Regions from separate parts of the Gorillibacterium sp. sgz306347 genome, predicted to be linked through region 1. Evidence: riboswitches for the same ligand, from Rfam matches in the RefSeq annotation. Region 1 holds a riboswitch; each other region holds the start of a gene.
What was found. Region 1 has a riboswitch for cyclic di-AMP ahead of AC6I6H_RS16675 (C40 family peptidase). Riboswitches for the same ligand answer to the same signal wherever they lie in the genome.
Positions count from the first base shown of each region.

Region 2: another riboswitch for cyclic di-AMP. It lies ahead of AC6I6H_RS22310 (KamA family radical SAM protein); the one in region 1 lies ahead of AC6I6H_RS16675 (C40 family peptidase).
Region 3: another riboswitch for cyclic di-AMP. It lies ahead of AC6I6H_RS17725 (resuscitation-promoting factor); the one in region 1 lies ahead of AC6I6H_RS16675 (C40 family peptidase).
Region 4: another riboswitch for cyclic di-AMP. It lies ahead of AC6I6H_RS02065 (TrkH family potassium uptake protein); the one in region 1 lies ahead of AC6I6H_RS16675 (C40 family peptidase).

Region 1 covers NZ_JCAPET010000033.1:35,766-39,832, forward strand. The annotation lists gene lpdA (dihydrolipoyl dehydrogenase) at 1-685, opposite strand, end outside; gene AC6I6H_RS16675 (C40 family peptidase) at 939-1,781, opposite strand; cyclic di-AMP (ydaO/yuaA leader) riboswitch at 1,786-1,928, opposite strand; gene AC6I6H_RS16680 (hypothetical protein) at 2,336-2,542, shown strand; gene AC6I6H_RS16685 (hypothetical protein) at 2,548-3,345, opposite strand; gene AC6I6H_RS16690 (hypothetical protein) at 3,381-4,058, opposite strand.
Region 2 covers NZ_JCAPET010000086.1:1,493-5,559, reverse strand. The annotation lists gene AC6I6H_RS22310 (KamA family radical SAM protein) at 165-1,295, opposite strand; cyclic di-AMP (ydaO/yuaA leader) riboswitch at 1,410-1,543, opposite strand; gene AC6I6H_RS22305 (beta-mannosidase) at 1,621-4,067, opposite strand, start outside.
Region 3 covers NZ_JCAPET010000039.1:24,695-28,761, reverse strand. The annotation lists gene AC6I6H_RS17735 (ABC transporter permease) at 1-763, opposite strand, end outside; gene AC6I6H_RS17730 (ABC transporter ATP-binding protein) at 760-1,512, opposite strand; cyclic di-AMP (ydaO/yuaA leader) riboswitch at 1,950-2,126, shown strand; gene AC6I6H_RS17725 (resuscitation-promoting factor) at 2,377-3,549, shown strand; gene rnmV (ribonuclease M5) at 3,667-4,067, shown strand, end outside.
Region 4 covers NZ_JCAPET010000002.1:110,093-114,159, reverse strand. The annotation lists gene AC6I6H_RS02070 (CPBP family intramembrane glutamic endopeptidase) at 1-515, opposite strand, end outside; cyclic di-AMP (ydaO/yuaA leader) riboswitch at 775-915, shown strand; gene AC6I6H_RS02065 (TrkH family potassium uptake protein) at 1,026-2,375, shown strand; gene AC6I6H_RS02060 (potassium channel family protein) at 2,398-3,063, shown strand.

The sequences.
Region 1 (4,067 bases):
GCTCCATCTCCCGGGAGATGTCTTCGTCTTCCTGCGGCAGAAGACGGTTGGCGTATTCGATCACCGTAACGTCTGCGCCAAAGTCGTTCAGCATGGATGCGAACTCGCAGCCGATCACGCCGCCTCCCACGATCAAGACCGACTTGGGAACCTCGCCAAGCTCCAGCGCGTCATCGCTCAGCAGAATCCTTTTTCCGTCCGGCTGCAGACCCGGAAGGGTGCGGGGGCGGGAGCCCGTCGCCAGAATCAGGTGACCCGGTATGATCGTTTCCGACTCCCCGCTTTCCGCTTCAAACGCGATGCTTCCCGCGCGCGGCGAAAAAATGGAGGGCCCGATCAGCCGGCCCGTACCGCTGTATACGTCAATTTTGTTTTTCTTCATCAAATACTGGACGCCTTTGTGAAGCTTCTCCACAATGCCCGCCTTTCGGCTTTGCGCCTTGGCCAGGTCAAACCGAAGCTCCGCCGCCGTGATGCCGAACGCTTCCCCGTCCCGAGCATCCGCATACAGCTCTGCGCTTCGCAGCAGAGCCTTCGTGGGGATGCAGCCCCGATGCAGACAGGTGCCTCCCAGTTTCCCGCGTTCCACCAAAGCGACGCTCATGCCGAGCTGCGCCGCCCGGATCGCCGCTGTATAGCCTCCTACGCCTCCGCCCAACACGGCGATGTCATAGGTTTTGGACATGACGATTCCCCCTCGACCGATTCTACACGTTTGCGGAGAAATTTTAGCACAGTTTCCCGGACCGCACCACCGCGAACGCAAAAACGGCCCTCGCGATCATCCGATTCGCCGGCGGGCCGTTCTGGTCATTTCCTGTTATTTGCATCGTCCGGCCGGTTTCAATCCGCTTGTGCCTGGTTAAGAAAAACCAATGCAGAAAAATCGGACGGCTTGTGTAATCCATACGTAAGTATATCAGATGGAAGCAAATGAATTAGAATACCCGGCGGGCGGCAAAATAGCGGTTGCCCCAGTAGCCGGTGGTCAGCGAATCCACCCGTACCCCATCCGAAGTGGTTGAGGAAATAAACTTCCCGTTGCCCAGCGAAATCCCGACATGCGTAGCCGGCGCTTTCCCGCTGTTGGAGAAGAAAACCAGGTCTCCGGCCTGCGGTTGAAACACTTTGCTTCCGCTTGCCGACAGCATGCTGTTGGCGGTACGGGGAAGCTTGACCTTCTGCTGGTTAAAGATGTACTGAACAAACCCGGAGCAGTCAAATCCATTAGGCGTGGTGCCGCCGTAACGATAGGGCGTGCCCATGTATTTTTTTGCGTTCGTTATAACCGTTTCGGTATCGTCCGGCTTGATATAGGCCGGCTTGTGGTCTTTCCCGTCCGTGTTGACGATGGCGAGATCGTTTTTACTGTCCCATTTGACGGAGCTGTCAAACGATTCCGATATAAAACGGACCGGGACGTAGGTTCTTCCCTTGGAGACTTGCGCATTGGTATCGAGCTTGACGGTTTTGCCGTTGACGACGGCTTTATTTTCGCCGGTTTTCAGAACGATTTTCCGGTCTTTGTTGGCAATCGTAATTTGCACTTGCTTTCCCTTGGGCACCGAGCTGATGCTGTAGCCCATTTTTTGCGAGACTACCGTAACCGGCACCTGGACCCGGCTGCTTTTGTCCACGTACGGCTGTGCGTCCGGAAAACGCACCAGCGTGTCATTTACCTGTACTTTCACGTTAGCTGCGGCTTCGGAATGCGAAGCCCAAAGAAGACCGGAGGCAAAAACGACAGAAGACATGAGGGCTGCTTTGCAAAAACGGTTCAAAGGGCAAACTTCCTCCTATAGCCTTCGGGGTTAGTTGACGGGTTCGGGAAGAGGTTTTCCCTGGTTCGCTTTGACGTCCGGCGAACGTTCACCCCAAATTAGGTCCCCCGTACCGGTTGGAACGACCAGATTCGGCAAAATTTAATCCTTGTCTAAGGTATCATGCGAAAAACACATAATCAATAGTAAATTGGTGGATGATTTTGCATAATAGGAGCAACCTCCTATAGCGCAAGGGTTTTCGCTGTACCATTTTTTTAACAACAGGAAGTGCAGGGTATAAAAAAAACCGCTGGCGATCAAAGCGCCAACGGCCAAATTAAGGAGAAAAAATGGTTATGAAGGCAACCGGTCGTCTCATCCGGTTGCAATATCAGTATAGCACATCGTATATCAATCGAATACATAGGATTACTGGAAATAATCTGGTACGACCCACCGCTGCTGCCTGTTCCTGCTTTGGTGATTGCCGGCTTAAAGGCGTGGTTCGAGACTCCGTGAATCCCGGGATGAATGCCCTTCCCGCCGCATATGTTATAGGGGAGGGATGTCCGATGGACAAGAACAGTCCGCTGTACGAACGGGAAATCGTGCGCCACAACGCCCGCATGGATGTGGAGAAGGAGCGCGAGGACGAGGAAAAGGAAAAAAAGAAACGCAAAGACCGCCGCAAAGCGGCGGTCACGGCGGTTCTGTATTTGGCGCTGTTATATGTGCTTTATTTGGCGGCGAGCCAGTTCGCGGGATTTCGGTTGGGGTAAGAGCATTACTTCATTTCAATGGCCCGTTGCCTCAAGTCTTTTGCCGCAGCTTGCAGTTCATCATTGAGCCGAAGATCCTCCGCCATCAAATTATTGAGTTCGACTATACCTAACGAACTGCCCTCCAGCGAATATTCGATATTGCTGACAATTGATATTTTGTTATTGGCCAAGAAACGGGTTTTGTTATCCAGCTTATCTTTGAAAGTTTTTAAGGCCTCCAAGAGCGAGCTGTGCTGTTTCTCATTTTTCTCCGAGGGCCTAACCCCTTCCAGGCGTATGATGGTGGAGTTGACTTGAGAGCTTAATTTTTCAGGGTAGTTTTTTGCTTCTTCGACTTTTTCCATGCTATTCATCAGGATAATGGGCTGGGCCATGGTTAACACATTCTCGATGTCAGCGGTAAAGTTTTGGATAATACTCCCTTTTGCCGTAGCTATAACCTCCCGGTAGGCTTTAAAATCCGAAAGGGCTCCGATCACCGGCGAGGTCAAAGGCGCAACATCCGGTGCCGCTTGCGTCAACTCGTTTAAGGTTTGGATGCCGGCATCCCATTCATCTATGGTTGGATAACTGTCGACGAGGAACAGCGGGTTCTTCTTTAGCCCCTCCAGGTAGAGATTAAATTCTTCTGAATCCTTCTCCTTCAGTTCCGTCACTTTTTCCTGGAACAAAGGATAATTTTTTTGCGTCAATGCCTCGTTTGCTTCTTTCCGGACCTTTTCCGGATCGAAAGAAGAACAGGCGGAGGCGAGCAAAACAAAAATGAAAAAGACGGATAGAATGGCCTTATAGTTTTTCAATCACAACACCCTTATCGTAAGATTACACCCATGAATTAGAGATCATTAATTTCGCTGCTTTTTTTGCCGAAAGGTTTTAATTCCTTGTAATGACCGCTATAATCGACATAATCACCATCGGAAAAATAGATTAAAGAAGAGTCGGTAAACCATGAGAAAGAATGGTCACCTTCATAAGGGTTTGCCCCATACGCTTCCACAAGGTCTGCTTTTATCTTCTCTGAAACGTCCTTGTCCGAATCTTTAAAGTGGTATTCTCCCTCCACCAGCAGAAAGTCCGTGAAAGCAAGACTTGCAGGAAGAGCTTCAAATTTCTCTTCTAATTTTTTGTACGATTCGTTTACCTTCTCTTCCAATTCCTTTTTTCTTTCTTCATTCGTTTCAGCCATAAATTCTGCTTCCAGCTTTATAAAAGCTTGGTCTTCCGCAGCAAACTGGTATTTATATTCCTCTTTTTCCAGTGTTCTCCTGAAAGTAAAAACAACATCGGCCGGCAAGCCGGACACCATGATATTTTCATAGGTCAGCAATAAATCTTCCCCTTCTTCTTCACGTACGGGGATCTTATTTCCTTTCTCCGCCTCTGCCTCCACCACTTGATCGACTGTACTTCCCCAAGCCAAGTCCCGAAAATCCGCCTTCTTCTCTTTGGAGCATCCTGCTCCTCCTGCAAGCAACGCTGCACCGAGTAACATAATCAACGCTTTTTTCAAATAAGTCCC
Region 2 (4,067 bases), on a different contig from region 1:
TCAACTCGCCACCTCCCCCGGCTCGTCACGTAGATAACACGGGCCGGGCGCCCTGCTCGTACGTCTCATTCTACGCGCCTCCCGGCACGCCACTTACATACGTCGCGCCAGACATCCCACACTTACTAACCGCCCTCCGGCCGCCTCCCCCGGCCGCCGGCCCCTTACCGGACCGCCGGCTCCGTAAGGTCGCCCCTCCGGCCCGCCCAATGCAGCTCGCTGCCCGGCAGGTCGTCAAACCATGCCGCCTCCTCCGGGCAGTCCAGAATCATCAGCTTGCCGTAATGCCCTTCTTTGGACTGGTGATACTTCAAATAGGCCTTTCCGTGCTCCACCGCCAGAATCTCGATTTTACCGGATGCATGGCTCATGGTCAGCCGGACCCGCTTGCCGAGTCCCGAGGTGCGGGCTTTGGCCTGCTCCACGATCCGGTAAACACGGTCGAGCGGCAAAACAAACGCCTCGTTCCCGGCCACCGGCCGGTTCACGAAGAAATAGTAGGGCGCGATCCCGGCCCAGGACAACCGGTCCAGCAGCTCGGCGAGCACGCCGGGGTCGTCGTTGATTCCCTTCAGCACCGGCGTCTGATTGACCACATGCGCCCCCGCCGACTGGAGGGCTTTCACCGCGCGCAGCGCCTCCTCCGTCAGCTCGCGGGGATGATCAAAATGGGCCATAACGTAAATTTGCTGTCCCCCCGACGAATGCTTCCGGATGGCCTCCAGCAGCGCCTCATCCTCGTAAATGCGCATTGGCTGAAAGGCGGGCATTTTGGAGCCGAGCCGAATGATCCGGACGTGCGGAATTTCCTCCAGCCTTTCCATCAGGGAGATCAGCCGCTGCGTCGAAAGCATCAGGCTGTCGCCTCCGGTCAGCAAAACGTTGTTGATTTCCGAATGGGCGGCGATATAGGCCAGCCCTGCTTCCGGATTGACGGCGGCCTCCCGCGCCCCGCCTCGAAAAAGCCGTTTGCGGAAACAATAGCGGCAGTACGCCCCGCACGCCTCCGAAACGAGCAGCAGCGCCGTGGTCCGGTACTTGTGCTGACAGCCCGGCACCACATAATTCGCCTCTTCGTTGCTTGCATCCAGGCAGCCGTATTCGTCCAGCTCCCATTCGTTCGGGACAACAAGCCGGCGAAGCGGGTCCGCCGGGTCCGACCAGTCGATCAGCCCCAGGTAGTAATCGTTTGCCCGAAAAGCGAATTCCCCGGCGACCCGCTTCAGCTTCTCGCGTTCCTCCGCCGGAATGCGGTCCAGCTTGTCAATGTCGGTGATAAATTGCAGCTTGCTCATGGCGATCCTCCTCCAGAGGGAAAGTGGATGCGCTTGGTGGCAGAATGGAAAGGAACCCGATGGATGAAAACAGAAAAAGACCCCGAAGGGTCTTTTGGAACAAGCAAAAAAGATCGGACCCATCTTCTGCCGACGAGGTTAGCTGACGGGCTCGGGAAGGATGGTTCCCTACATCTGACGACGATTCGCCCCACAAACACGGTTCCCCCGCTTTCCGGCCGAAGCCGGAAATTAAGCGCATGCCATCATGGTACCGGAACTTGGGTTCCTGTGCAATACTTGTCAAACAATTGCCGTATCTTTCGCTCGGCTGCGCCGGACGAACTCAAACAAAATCGCGCATGGAACGAACCTCAATACGGCCCGGGTTTGCGGCTACATACCGGCCGCCGGACGGATCGAGGGCAAAAAACTCCACGGTCACCGGACGGCCCGGAATCAGCGTAAAGAAATTGTCGCTGAAAATACCCTCGGCTTCTGCGGACAGCCACACCTGCTCGGCCAGAGCGTCCGCTTCCAGCACCCATTTCGAGCCGGCGCCGTTTTCCGCATCCCGAAGCCGGATGGAAGGCTCCGCAAGCCGACGGGTTTTGGCATCCGCAAAGAAGGCTTCGGCCGAGGCCGCGATGCTCCCGTCCGCCTCCAGCAGCTCCGCCGCCAGAACCGCCTCGGCGGCGTCGCGGCCCTGCAGCAGCTCGTCCGCCCGGACGGAAAGCGCCAGCACGGAAGCATCGGCATCCACCCGAATATCTTCGGCGCGTTCGCTGATCAGCTTGCCGCCGAAATCCAGCGCGCGGAGGCGAAGCGTGCCGCTGAACGGCTCGGTCCGGTCGGAAACGACGTGCACGTGAAGGGCTCCGTCTTCGGACGGCCGGACGGAAATCAGCACGTCGCGGAAGCCGCGCTTCGCCGCGTATTGCAGCGCCTTCCAGCGGCCGTAGTAATCGATGCTTGCCCAGGACGCGACCGGCCAGCAGTCGTTTATCTGCCAGTACAGGGTGCCCATGCAGTACGGCTTGGCGCGGCGGTGCGCCTCGATGGCTTCGCGGATCGCTTCCGCCTGAAGCACCTGGCTCATGTACAGGAAGGACGGGAAATCCTTCGGCTCCTTCAGGTACTTGTCCATGTACTCCTTGATCAGCCGGTTGCCCGAGCCGTTCTTCTGGTGGGCCAGCATGACGTCGGATTCCAGCTCCATGTCCTTTTCCTCGGCGTAAGTCAGAACCGTTTTGTACTCCGGGAAGGACTGGAAGCCGTATTCGCTCATGAACCGCCCGATCCTCACTTCATAATTCTCGAACGGCTCGGAATTGTGCCAGACGCCCCAATAATGGACGTCGCCGCTGGTCGTACGCCCCGTGGTGTGCTGGCGGGCGTCCCCGGTCAGCTCGACAAGCGGCGAGGACGGCCAGTAATCCGTCCCGGACGCATGCTCCTTCACGGCGTTTGGAAGCAGGTCGTGGAACAGCGCCTCGTAGTCCGCCCATAAACGTTCGCGCTGCGCTGCATCGAAGTTCTTTTTCCAGCCCCAGCCGGCATTTTCGTTGAAGTTCGCCCAAGCCGAGTCGATCTCGTTGTTGCCGCACCAGAGGGCGATCGACGGGTGGTTGCGCAGACGCCGGACATTTTCCTCCGCTTCCGCACGGACGCTGGCAAGAAACGCCTCGTCGCCCGGATACATGCTGCAGGCGAACATGAAATCCTGCCAAACCAGCAGACCGTGCTCGTCGCACAGCTCGTAGAACGCTTTTTCCTCGTAAATGCCCCCGCCCCAAATGCGCAGCATGTTCATATTCGATTCCTTGGCCGTCAAAATTTCCCGCAGGTAGCGGTCCCGCCCGACTTCCGGCGCAAAGCTGTCCTTGGGGATATGGTTCGCGCCCTTGATAAAAACAAGCTTTCCGTTCAGCTCAAACGCGAACGAGGCGCCTTGCTCGTCCTTGCGAATGGACAAGCGGACCGAGCGAAGGCCCGTGCGTACTTTTGCCGCGGCCGTGGGGGCGCCTGCCCGGGAAAGCTCCGCCGTGAACGTGTAAAGCACCGGCTCGCCCAGCCCGTTCGACCACCACAGCCGGGGGTTTTCCACTTCGAGCGGAAGCTCGATGCGGTTCAGCCCCGCCGCCAGCAAGACAGCGCTTTCTTTCCAGGCTCCTTCCGTGCCTGCCCGAAGCACCGCCTCTCCGGCTTCTTCAGCTTCGATCTCCGCTACCGCCGTGAGCCGCGCTTTTGCAGCCGTTACTTCGTCCTGACGGATAAACAAATCCGCAAAACGCGTCCCCGTCCAGCCTTCCAGCCGCGCTTCCCGCCAGATGCCGCTCGTGACGAAACGCGGGCCCCAATCCCAGCCGTAATGATACGGCGCTTTGCGCGCAAATACGCTGATCTTCTTGTCCCCGAGTCCGCCCAGCTCGGATTGGTCGTTCGGGGCGGGCAGGGCGTAGCCGAGCTGCTCCAGCTTCGGCAGGTCGACCTGCACCGGGGAACGGAACACGATGCGCACCGTGTTGTCTTTGGCGGCAAGAAGCTTTTTGACGTCCACTCTCCAGGAGCGGAACATGTTGTCCGCCGAAAGAACAAGCTCTCCATTCACATACACGTCCGCGTACGTATCCAGCCCGTCGAAAACAAGCTCCAGCCGGGATTCCGCCAGCAGCTCCTCGGACAGGTCGAAGCGGGTTTCGTATTCCCAGTCCTTTTTGTCGATCCATTGCAGGTCGTGCTCGTTCGTTCCGTAAAACGGGTCCGCGATCTTGCCGTTTTTCAGCAAATCGG
Region 3 (4,067 bases), on a different contig from region 1:
GGCCCGCCGCGAGCAGCGCTGCCGTCGCAAGCGCGCCCGCCGCGAGCGCCGCAGCCGCCCAGGCCGGGCCGAAGCGCCACAGCGCGTACGCGGCCGCGGCGGCGGTGAGCCAGCGCGCGGCAGCCGCCGCCCGCCGCTGGGCCGGGCGCACGAGGCGCGGCTCGCGCACGGCGGCGGCGACAGCCGCGGCTTTCGCCGCCGCGGCGAGCAGCAGCGGCCAGGCGATCGCCATGGCCGCCGGTCCGGCCGCGCGCAGGTAAAGCGGCCACAGCGCCACGACGGCGGCGGCCGCGAGCAGCGCCTGCCGCGTGAAGGCGGCGCGCGCTGCGCGGCGGAGGTAGGCGGCCATGCGCGCCTCCGCCGGCAGCAGGAAGACGCGGTCCGCTTCCTGCAGGAACGTGCGGACCGGCGTCCAGCCGAGCGCCAGCGCCAGCACCGGCACAGCGATTCGCCGCCAGGGGAAGCCGGGCGGCATCCGGTCGAGTGCCCAGCCGTAGGCGGGGATGGCCGTCAGGAGCGCCAGCGCGAGCAACATGCCCGCGCCGCTCCGCAGGACGTCCATCCAGTACGGCAGCGTCTCGCGCAGGGCGCGGGCCCGCCGCCCGCTCCAGAGGCCTGCGCCGTTCAACCCGCCGTCGGCCCCCGCCGCGCCGCCGGACGTGCGGCCCTGTCCTCCCGGCGGCTGCCCGCCCGCGCCGCCGCCGGCCCCCGCCGGCCGGCCCTGCGGCGTTTGCCCGGGCCCCGGGCCGTTGCCGCTTGTCATAACACGCCGCCTCCTTCGCCGACCAGCCGGAAGAACACGTCGTCGAGGTCCGCTTCCGCCGGAGCGCCGGACGCCGCGCGGACGTCGGCCAGCGTGCCCTTGGCGGCGATTTCGCCGCGCTGCAGCACGACGTAGCGGTCGCAGTACCGCTCCAAGGTGGAGAGAATGTGCGAGCTGATAAGGAAGCTCGCCCCCTTCTTCTTGAACGAATCCATCAGCTCCAGCAGGGAGCGGATGCCAAGCGGGTCGAGCCCGAGGAATGGCTCGTCGATGATGTAAAGCGGCGCTTCGATCAGAAAAGCGTTCATCAGCATCACCTTTTGCCGCATGCCCTTGGAAAGATGCATCGGAAAGCTGTCCGCTTTTTCCTCCATGCGGAACCGCTTCATCAGCTCCGAAGTCCGTGTTTCAAAAGCCGTCCGGTCGAGGCCGTAGACGCGGGCCGTCAATTCCAGGTGCTCCCGGATGGTCAGCTCGTCGTACAGCTCCGGGCTTTCCGGGACGAACGCAAACGACGACCGGTAGGCTTCGGGGTTGTCGCGCAGCCCGGCGCCGCGAACGCGCACCGCGCCGCGCTGGGGCTCCATCAGCCCGAGAATGTGCTTGATGGCCGTGCTTTTGCCTGCGCCGTTCAGCCCGATCAGGCCGACCATCTCCCCTTTGCCGACCGTAAAGGTCAGGTCGCGGATTACCGGTTTGTTGTAGAGGTAACCGCCAAAGAGGCCTTCCACTTCCAAAATCGTTTCCATGGTTCACCGCCGAAAAGACAGGCGTCCGGCACCGCCGCAAAGCGGCGCTTCCGTGCCGGGGAAGCCCGTCCGAATAGAAAGCAATCCTTCCCGCCTAAAAGCGGTTGCAAGGAGGCTGGACCGGTCTTCAAAAAATCGTAAAAATCTTTCCAAACCGGTGCAACTTTTGGGGCTGTTCGTGCGTTGTATAAGTGAAGGATTTGTTCCATTTTATTATAAACTTGTAGGGCTTGGAAGCAAAGAAACTCTGAAATCGTGAGAAAATGGTGGGCTAGAGCCCGATATAAGGAGAAACAGGCAAGGTTTATTCGGCCATTTGCGGATTTTGGCTGAGTATGCCTTTTTTTTGCTGTTTATTCCGGGACGGCCGCCCTTTACATGTGCAGACGCAGGGCGTAATATACATTCAGGATAACTTAATATTACCATGCCAATTTTCCAAATTATCGCTGAGTTCCATTTGGGAAACGGGGGAACCGCAAGCGGACGGCCGGGGTAAGCAACCGGCAGCCTGCAGGTTTAGGGGTGAATCGGGGAGGATTTTAGCTCTCCGTAGGGCGACTCTCGCGCCCGAATCCGTCAGCTAACCTCGTAAGCGTGAAGAGAGAGGTATTGATCGGGCGGGTGTTTTTTTGCTCCGAGAAGTTCCTCTTCTTAGGGCTTTTTTGTGTTCCGAGGTCCTAAGAGACTCAAATGGATAAGTTTTCGAGAAAGCGAGGTGAAGGCGTTACACACGGGCCGTGAGACCGGCAGGCTGAAAACGGAAATTGGCGCCAGTGATGAGCGAACACCAAAATCCCTAGTCACGTCAGATGGAATCATGCATAACAGTCGATGGCGAGGCTCTCAAGGAGGACCGAAGAAGTGGGAGACACGAATTTGAATCCCCATGTAAAACGATCATCCAGCATGTCCTTCGCATTGCGTTGGAAGCATGAAAACCTGCGCAGGTATACATTTCTCGCGTTGTTCACTTTAACGGTGACCATTATGTTTTTCATGTTGCTGAACGGCACCTACAACAAAACGATTGCGCTTGTTGTAGACGGCCAGGAGATGGAAGTCAAAACGCACGGACTAACTGTGCAGCATGTGTTGGAGGATCAAGGCGTAACGGTAGGCAGCTATGACAAGCTGTCCCAGCCGCTCGACGCCAAATTGAAGCACGGCGACCGGATCGAGCTGACCCGGGCACGGAGCTTTACGGTAACGGCAGACGGAAAGACCCGTTTGTTCCACACGGTTGAAAAAACGGTGGACGCGGCGCTCCGGGAGGCGCGCATCACCGTCAATACGGACGACAAATTATCCCTCGCATTGAACGAAACACTAACCGACCACGCAGCAATCCAGATCGTCCGGGTTACGAAGGAGCAGACCAAGCAGGTCGTTCCGATTGCCTTTAAGGTGACCACCCAGAATGACGACAAACTGCTGAAAGGCAAGCAGCAGACCCTCCAGGAGGGGAAAGCCGGAAGCAAGGTCATTACCAAGGAGCGCGTTTTTGAAGACGGCAAGCTGGTCAAGGAGAGTACGATTTCCGAAGCGGTCGCCGCCAAGAGCGTGAACAAGATCGTCGCAGTCGGGACCAAAAAACCGGTGGTTACGCTGGCCGCCAAGCCCGAAACGAAGAAACCTGCGGCACAAACGGCATCGAAAGCAAAGACGCAGACTGTCGTGAAGGACGGTGTGCCCGTCAGCTATAAGAAGCTTATCAGCAACGTTACCTTGACGGCTTATTCCGCCCACGCTCCGTCTACCGGCAAAAGCCCGGGAGACAGCGGCTTCGGCATCACCCGTACCGGCACCAAAGTGACCGAGGGCCGCACCATTGCGGTCGATCCGGGCGTCATTCCGCTCGGCTGGTGGGTGTATATCGAAGGAATCGGCTACCGCCGCGCCGAGGATACCGGCAGCGCGGTCAAGGGCAACAAAATCGACGTTTATTACGACAGCGAAGCGTACGCCCAGCAGTTCGGGCTCAAGCGAGGCTACACGGTATATGTCATCGGGCCGAAGAAGCCGACCGCCGAATAAGCGCGGTTGCGCGGAATCCCATTCATCTGATATAGTATTTTTAACCAAAGGAGAGGCATTCGCCTCTCCTTTTCGCGGCTTTTCGCAACTTTTTCCCGTTACGTGGAGGGATTGGGCTTGATTAAGGAAATCATTGTAGTAGAGGGGAAGGACGACACGGTAGCCATCAAGCGCGCCGTGGACGCGGAGACGATTGAAACGGGCGGCTCGGCCATCAACGAGACCGTATACCGGATGATCGAGCGGGCCCAGGCCGCACGCGGCGTCATCGTCTTCACCGACCCGGACCATGCCGGCGAGCGCCTGCGCAAGCTGATCGGCGCCAGGGTGCCGGGCTGCAAGCACGCGTTTCTGACCCAGGAGGAAGCGACGCGCAAAGGGGACATCGGCGTGGAGAACGCCTCCCCGGAAGCAATCCGTCAGGCGCTGGCCAACGTCAAAAGCGACTGGGGCGCAGGCGAATCGGAAATTACCTGGGACGATCTGATGGACGCCGGCCTGATCGTGCATCCCCAAGC
Region 4 (4,067 bases), on a different contig from region 1:
GTGAGGCTGGGGCCTTCTTCGTCATAGACAAAGCTTTCGGGATCGAAGCCAAGCGCCCGGATTTCCTCGTCGGCGCTGCTGTCCGCAGCCGATTCGCCCGGCGAGCCGCCTGTTTTCTCCCAGCCCAGAACACGCGGAGTGTTCGGGTCGATGCGCACGGAATAGCTGCCGCTTTCGGAAGACAAATCGACACGCCAAAACTCATCCGCCAAGGGAAGGCTGCTTTTCAAATCTTGAAACGGCCCCGTCAATTCATTCTTGGCGACGTAGACGCTTAGCGGCTTATCGGAAGCGTATACCGCACGTTTCGTTTCGGTCGGCGCGGCTCCGGTTTTGCTGCGGTACCACGCGGCTGCGGTGTTCTGCGCCGCCTCTTGCGTGACCTCGGGTTTGGCCGCGACCGCATCGGGATTGTCTTCTCCATTTGCCGCATACAAGTTGCCGGCGACCAAATACAGTATAATGCCTACTACGGCGAGAAAAATTAAAGTCCGGTTAGCTTTAAAAAGTCCCAATCAACATCCTCCTCTGACGACCGGCTTTCTTCTACCTGCCTATTATACCCTTATGCCGCGAGCGGAGTCTAATGACTGCCGGGAATAAGCGGAAGGCCCGATTTTCGGCCGGTTATCCGAATAAGCAGACGCCAAACTCTCTTAAAGCCGTCTCCACCCCCGAAAGAGGATGGAATCCTTCGGTTTATGGTGCGTTAGCGGCGAAAATCAGCCCAAATTGCCTTTGTGCGGGTACGGCGGGCAAGCTATAATCAAATCAATTGAAAATCGGCCGAATTTCGAAGCATGTGAAAACGGGGGAACCAGAAGCAACAGGGGTGAATTTCGCCGTCCGGCGAATAGGGTAACCTGCCTGCCCGAATCCGACAGCTAACCTCGTAGGCGTCTTGTGCAAGGAAACAACCGGCATTGGTTTCCCAATGTCTTTTTTTTGCGCCGCGGTCGATATTCCGAAAAAGGGTTAATACCATAGAAAAGCCGGGCGGGACCCGGCGAGGGAGAGAACGGACCTTGCTGCAAAAGCTGTTTATCCGGTTAAAGCCTCCGCAGATTCTGGTGCTCGGGTTTGCGCTGATCATTGTCGTCGGCGCGTTTTTGCTGACCCTTCCGGTTTCGTCGGCCAGCGGAGAGCCGACTGCTTTTATCGACGCCTTGTTTACGGCTACGTCCGCCACCTGTGTGACGGGGCTCGTCGTGGTAGACACGGGACTTCACTGGAGCGTGTTTGGCAAAACGGTGATCTTGACTTTGATCCAGGTGGGCGGGCTCGGCTTCATGACGATGGCGACCTTGATCATGCTCGTATTCCGCCGGCGGATCTCGCTGCGGGAGAGGCTGATTTTGCAGGAGGCGCTGAACCAGAACAGCATGGAAGGCATTGTCCGGCTGATCCGCAAGGTGCTACTTTACGCGCTGGTGATTGAAGGGGCCGGAGCGACTCTGCTTGCCATCCGCTTTTCTTTTGACATGAGCCTTGGGGATGCCTTGTTCTTCGGGCTGTTCCATGGCGTTTCCATGTTCAACAACGCCGGTTTTGATCTCATGGGGCCGCTGACTGGTCCGTTCAGCAGCCTGACCTCCTACGTCAATGACCCGCTTGTCAATCTCGTGGTTATGGGGCTGATCGTAACGGGGGGCATCGGCTTCATCGTCATTGCCGAGCTGCACGAGTACCGCAACCGCAAGAAGTTCTCCCTCCATACCAAAGTGGTGCTGTCGAGCACGGCGGCGCTTATTTTGCTGGGCGCCATTGTTTTCTTCCTGTTTGAATACACAAATCCGAACACGCTGAAGCCGCTCTCCTTTTCCGGCAAGGCATGGTCCTCTTTCTTCGCGTCGGTAACGCCGCGGACCGCGGGCGCGAACACCATCGACGTGCTCGGCATGCGCCAGGCTTCGCAATTTTTTACCATCATCCTGATGTTTATCGGGGCTTCGCCCGGCTCGACCGGAGGCGGGATCAAAACGACGACCTTCGCCATTCTGATCGGCGCTATGCTTGCGATGCTGCGGGGCAAAGAAGACATTGTCTTTTTCCGCAACCGGCTGGCCAAGGACCGGATCTACAAGGCGATCACGATGACTTTTTTCGCGCTGTTCCTCGTGGTGTTTGTTTCCATGGTCCTTTCCACGACGGAGGACGTGCAGTTCTTGCGGATTTTATTTGAAGTGACATCGGCGTTCGGTACTGTCGGCCTCTCGATGGGGCTGACGCCGGAGCTGTCCCTGGTCGGGCGCATCATGATCATCCTGATGATGTTTATCGGCCGCCTCGGTCCGCTGACCCTGGCCTATGCGCTGCAGCCGAAGCCCGAGAAGGAATTGTACCGTTATCCGGAAGGCAAGATCACCATCGGTTAAACCGGACAAGGAGGAGACCGCATTGAAACATCATCAATTCGCCGTTATCGGCCTGGGGCGCTTCGGCGCCAGCCTGGCCCGCGAGCTTTATCAAATGGGGTACGAGGTGCTGGGAGTGGACCGTGACGAGGAGCGGGTAGCGGAAATGGAGCCTTACCTGACGCATGCCGTCGTGGCCGATTCCATCGACGAGGAGACGCTTCGTTCGCTCGGGCTGCGCAACTTCGACTGCGCCGTCGTGGCCATCGGCGACGACATCCAGGCGAGCATCATGACCACCATATTGCTGAAGGACATGGGCCTGAAAAAGGTCGTGGCCAAAGCCCGGACCAACCTGCACGGGAAGGTGCTGAACAAGATCGGCGTGGACCGGGTCGTGTTCCCCGAACGGGACATGGGCATCCGCGTCGCCCACCAGCTGGGCACGCCCAATCTGCTGGACTACATTGAATTATCCAAGGATTACTCCATCGCCGAGCTGAACGTCACGACGAAAATTGCCGGCCAAACGCTTCTTGAGCTGAACGCCCGGGCTCGCTTCGGCATCAGCATTGTAGCGATCCACCGCAAGTCGGGCGAGGTATCTGTCTCCCCATCCGCCGAAGAAAAGGTCCACCTCCACGATGTCATGGTCGTCATCGGCTCGAACGAGCAGATCGAGCAGTTCGAGGGTTCGATCAACGACTAGCTTCCGCTGAGTGGTGGTTGGTCGGGCGCGGTCTGGCCTAATCAGGTGAAGAGTAGGCGCATGATATAGCGTGGCTGGGCGCGATCCAGTGAAGAGTCGCATGAGGTAACGTGACGGGTCGTGATCCGGTGATAAGTAGGCGCAGCGTATGAGGTAACGTGACGGGTCGTGATCCGGTGATAAGTAGGCGCATAATGTAGCTTGGCTGGGCGCGATCCGGTGAAGAGTAGGCGCATGGTGTGGCGTGACGGGTCGTGATCCGGTGAAGAGTAGGCGCATGGTGTGGCGTGACGGGTCGTGATCCGGTGAAGAGTAGGCGCATGGTGTGGCGTGCTGGTTATGATCGGTGGACAGGGCATGGTTGGTGCACGGCTGGTCTGATCGGTTGTACCAGGGGAGGCATGATTGTTGCCCGGACCGGACCATTTTTGGCTGTCAATTGCAGCGGACCTTTTGCAAGCAATGTACAATGGACGCTTTGCATGTCGTGGGCAGCGTCCTTTTGCATGCAACGGCCCGCTCTTTGTGATCGTCATCATTTTTAACGGTTGCCACAGCGCTTATTGAGGCCAAAAAGCCCCTTTTCAAATTCTAACGGTTGCCACAGCGCTTATTCAGGTAAAAAACAGGCCAAACGTAGCAAAAAAACGAAAATAAGCTTCGTGGCAACCGTTACAGTTTTCAATGGTTCATTTTTGGGCAAATAAGCTCTGTGGCAACCGTTAGAGATCCCGGCTTCTTAGATTTCGGCGAATAATCGCTGCTCCAACCTGTCGGGCCCCCGCGTATCACCGGAACTGGGGGAAGTAGAAGGGAGGCAGGCAAGAGCAACGTTAGCGGTCGGGGCACTGCATTTCCTCCGCGTTCCTACGCTGGACGAGGAACCACATCAAACGTAAAAAAGCTGTTCTCCCGTCGCGCAGTGGCGGAGGGAGCAGCTTTTTTTAATTTTTCGTTCCGCGTCCCAGGCAGGGAGGGGCATCCGCCCCAGGGTAGCGGGTCAA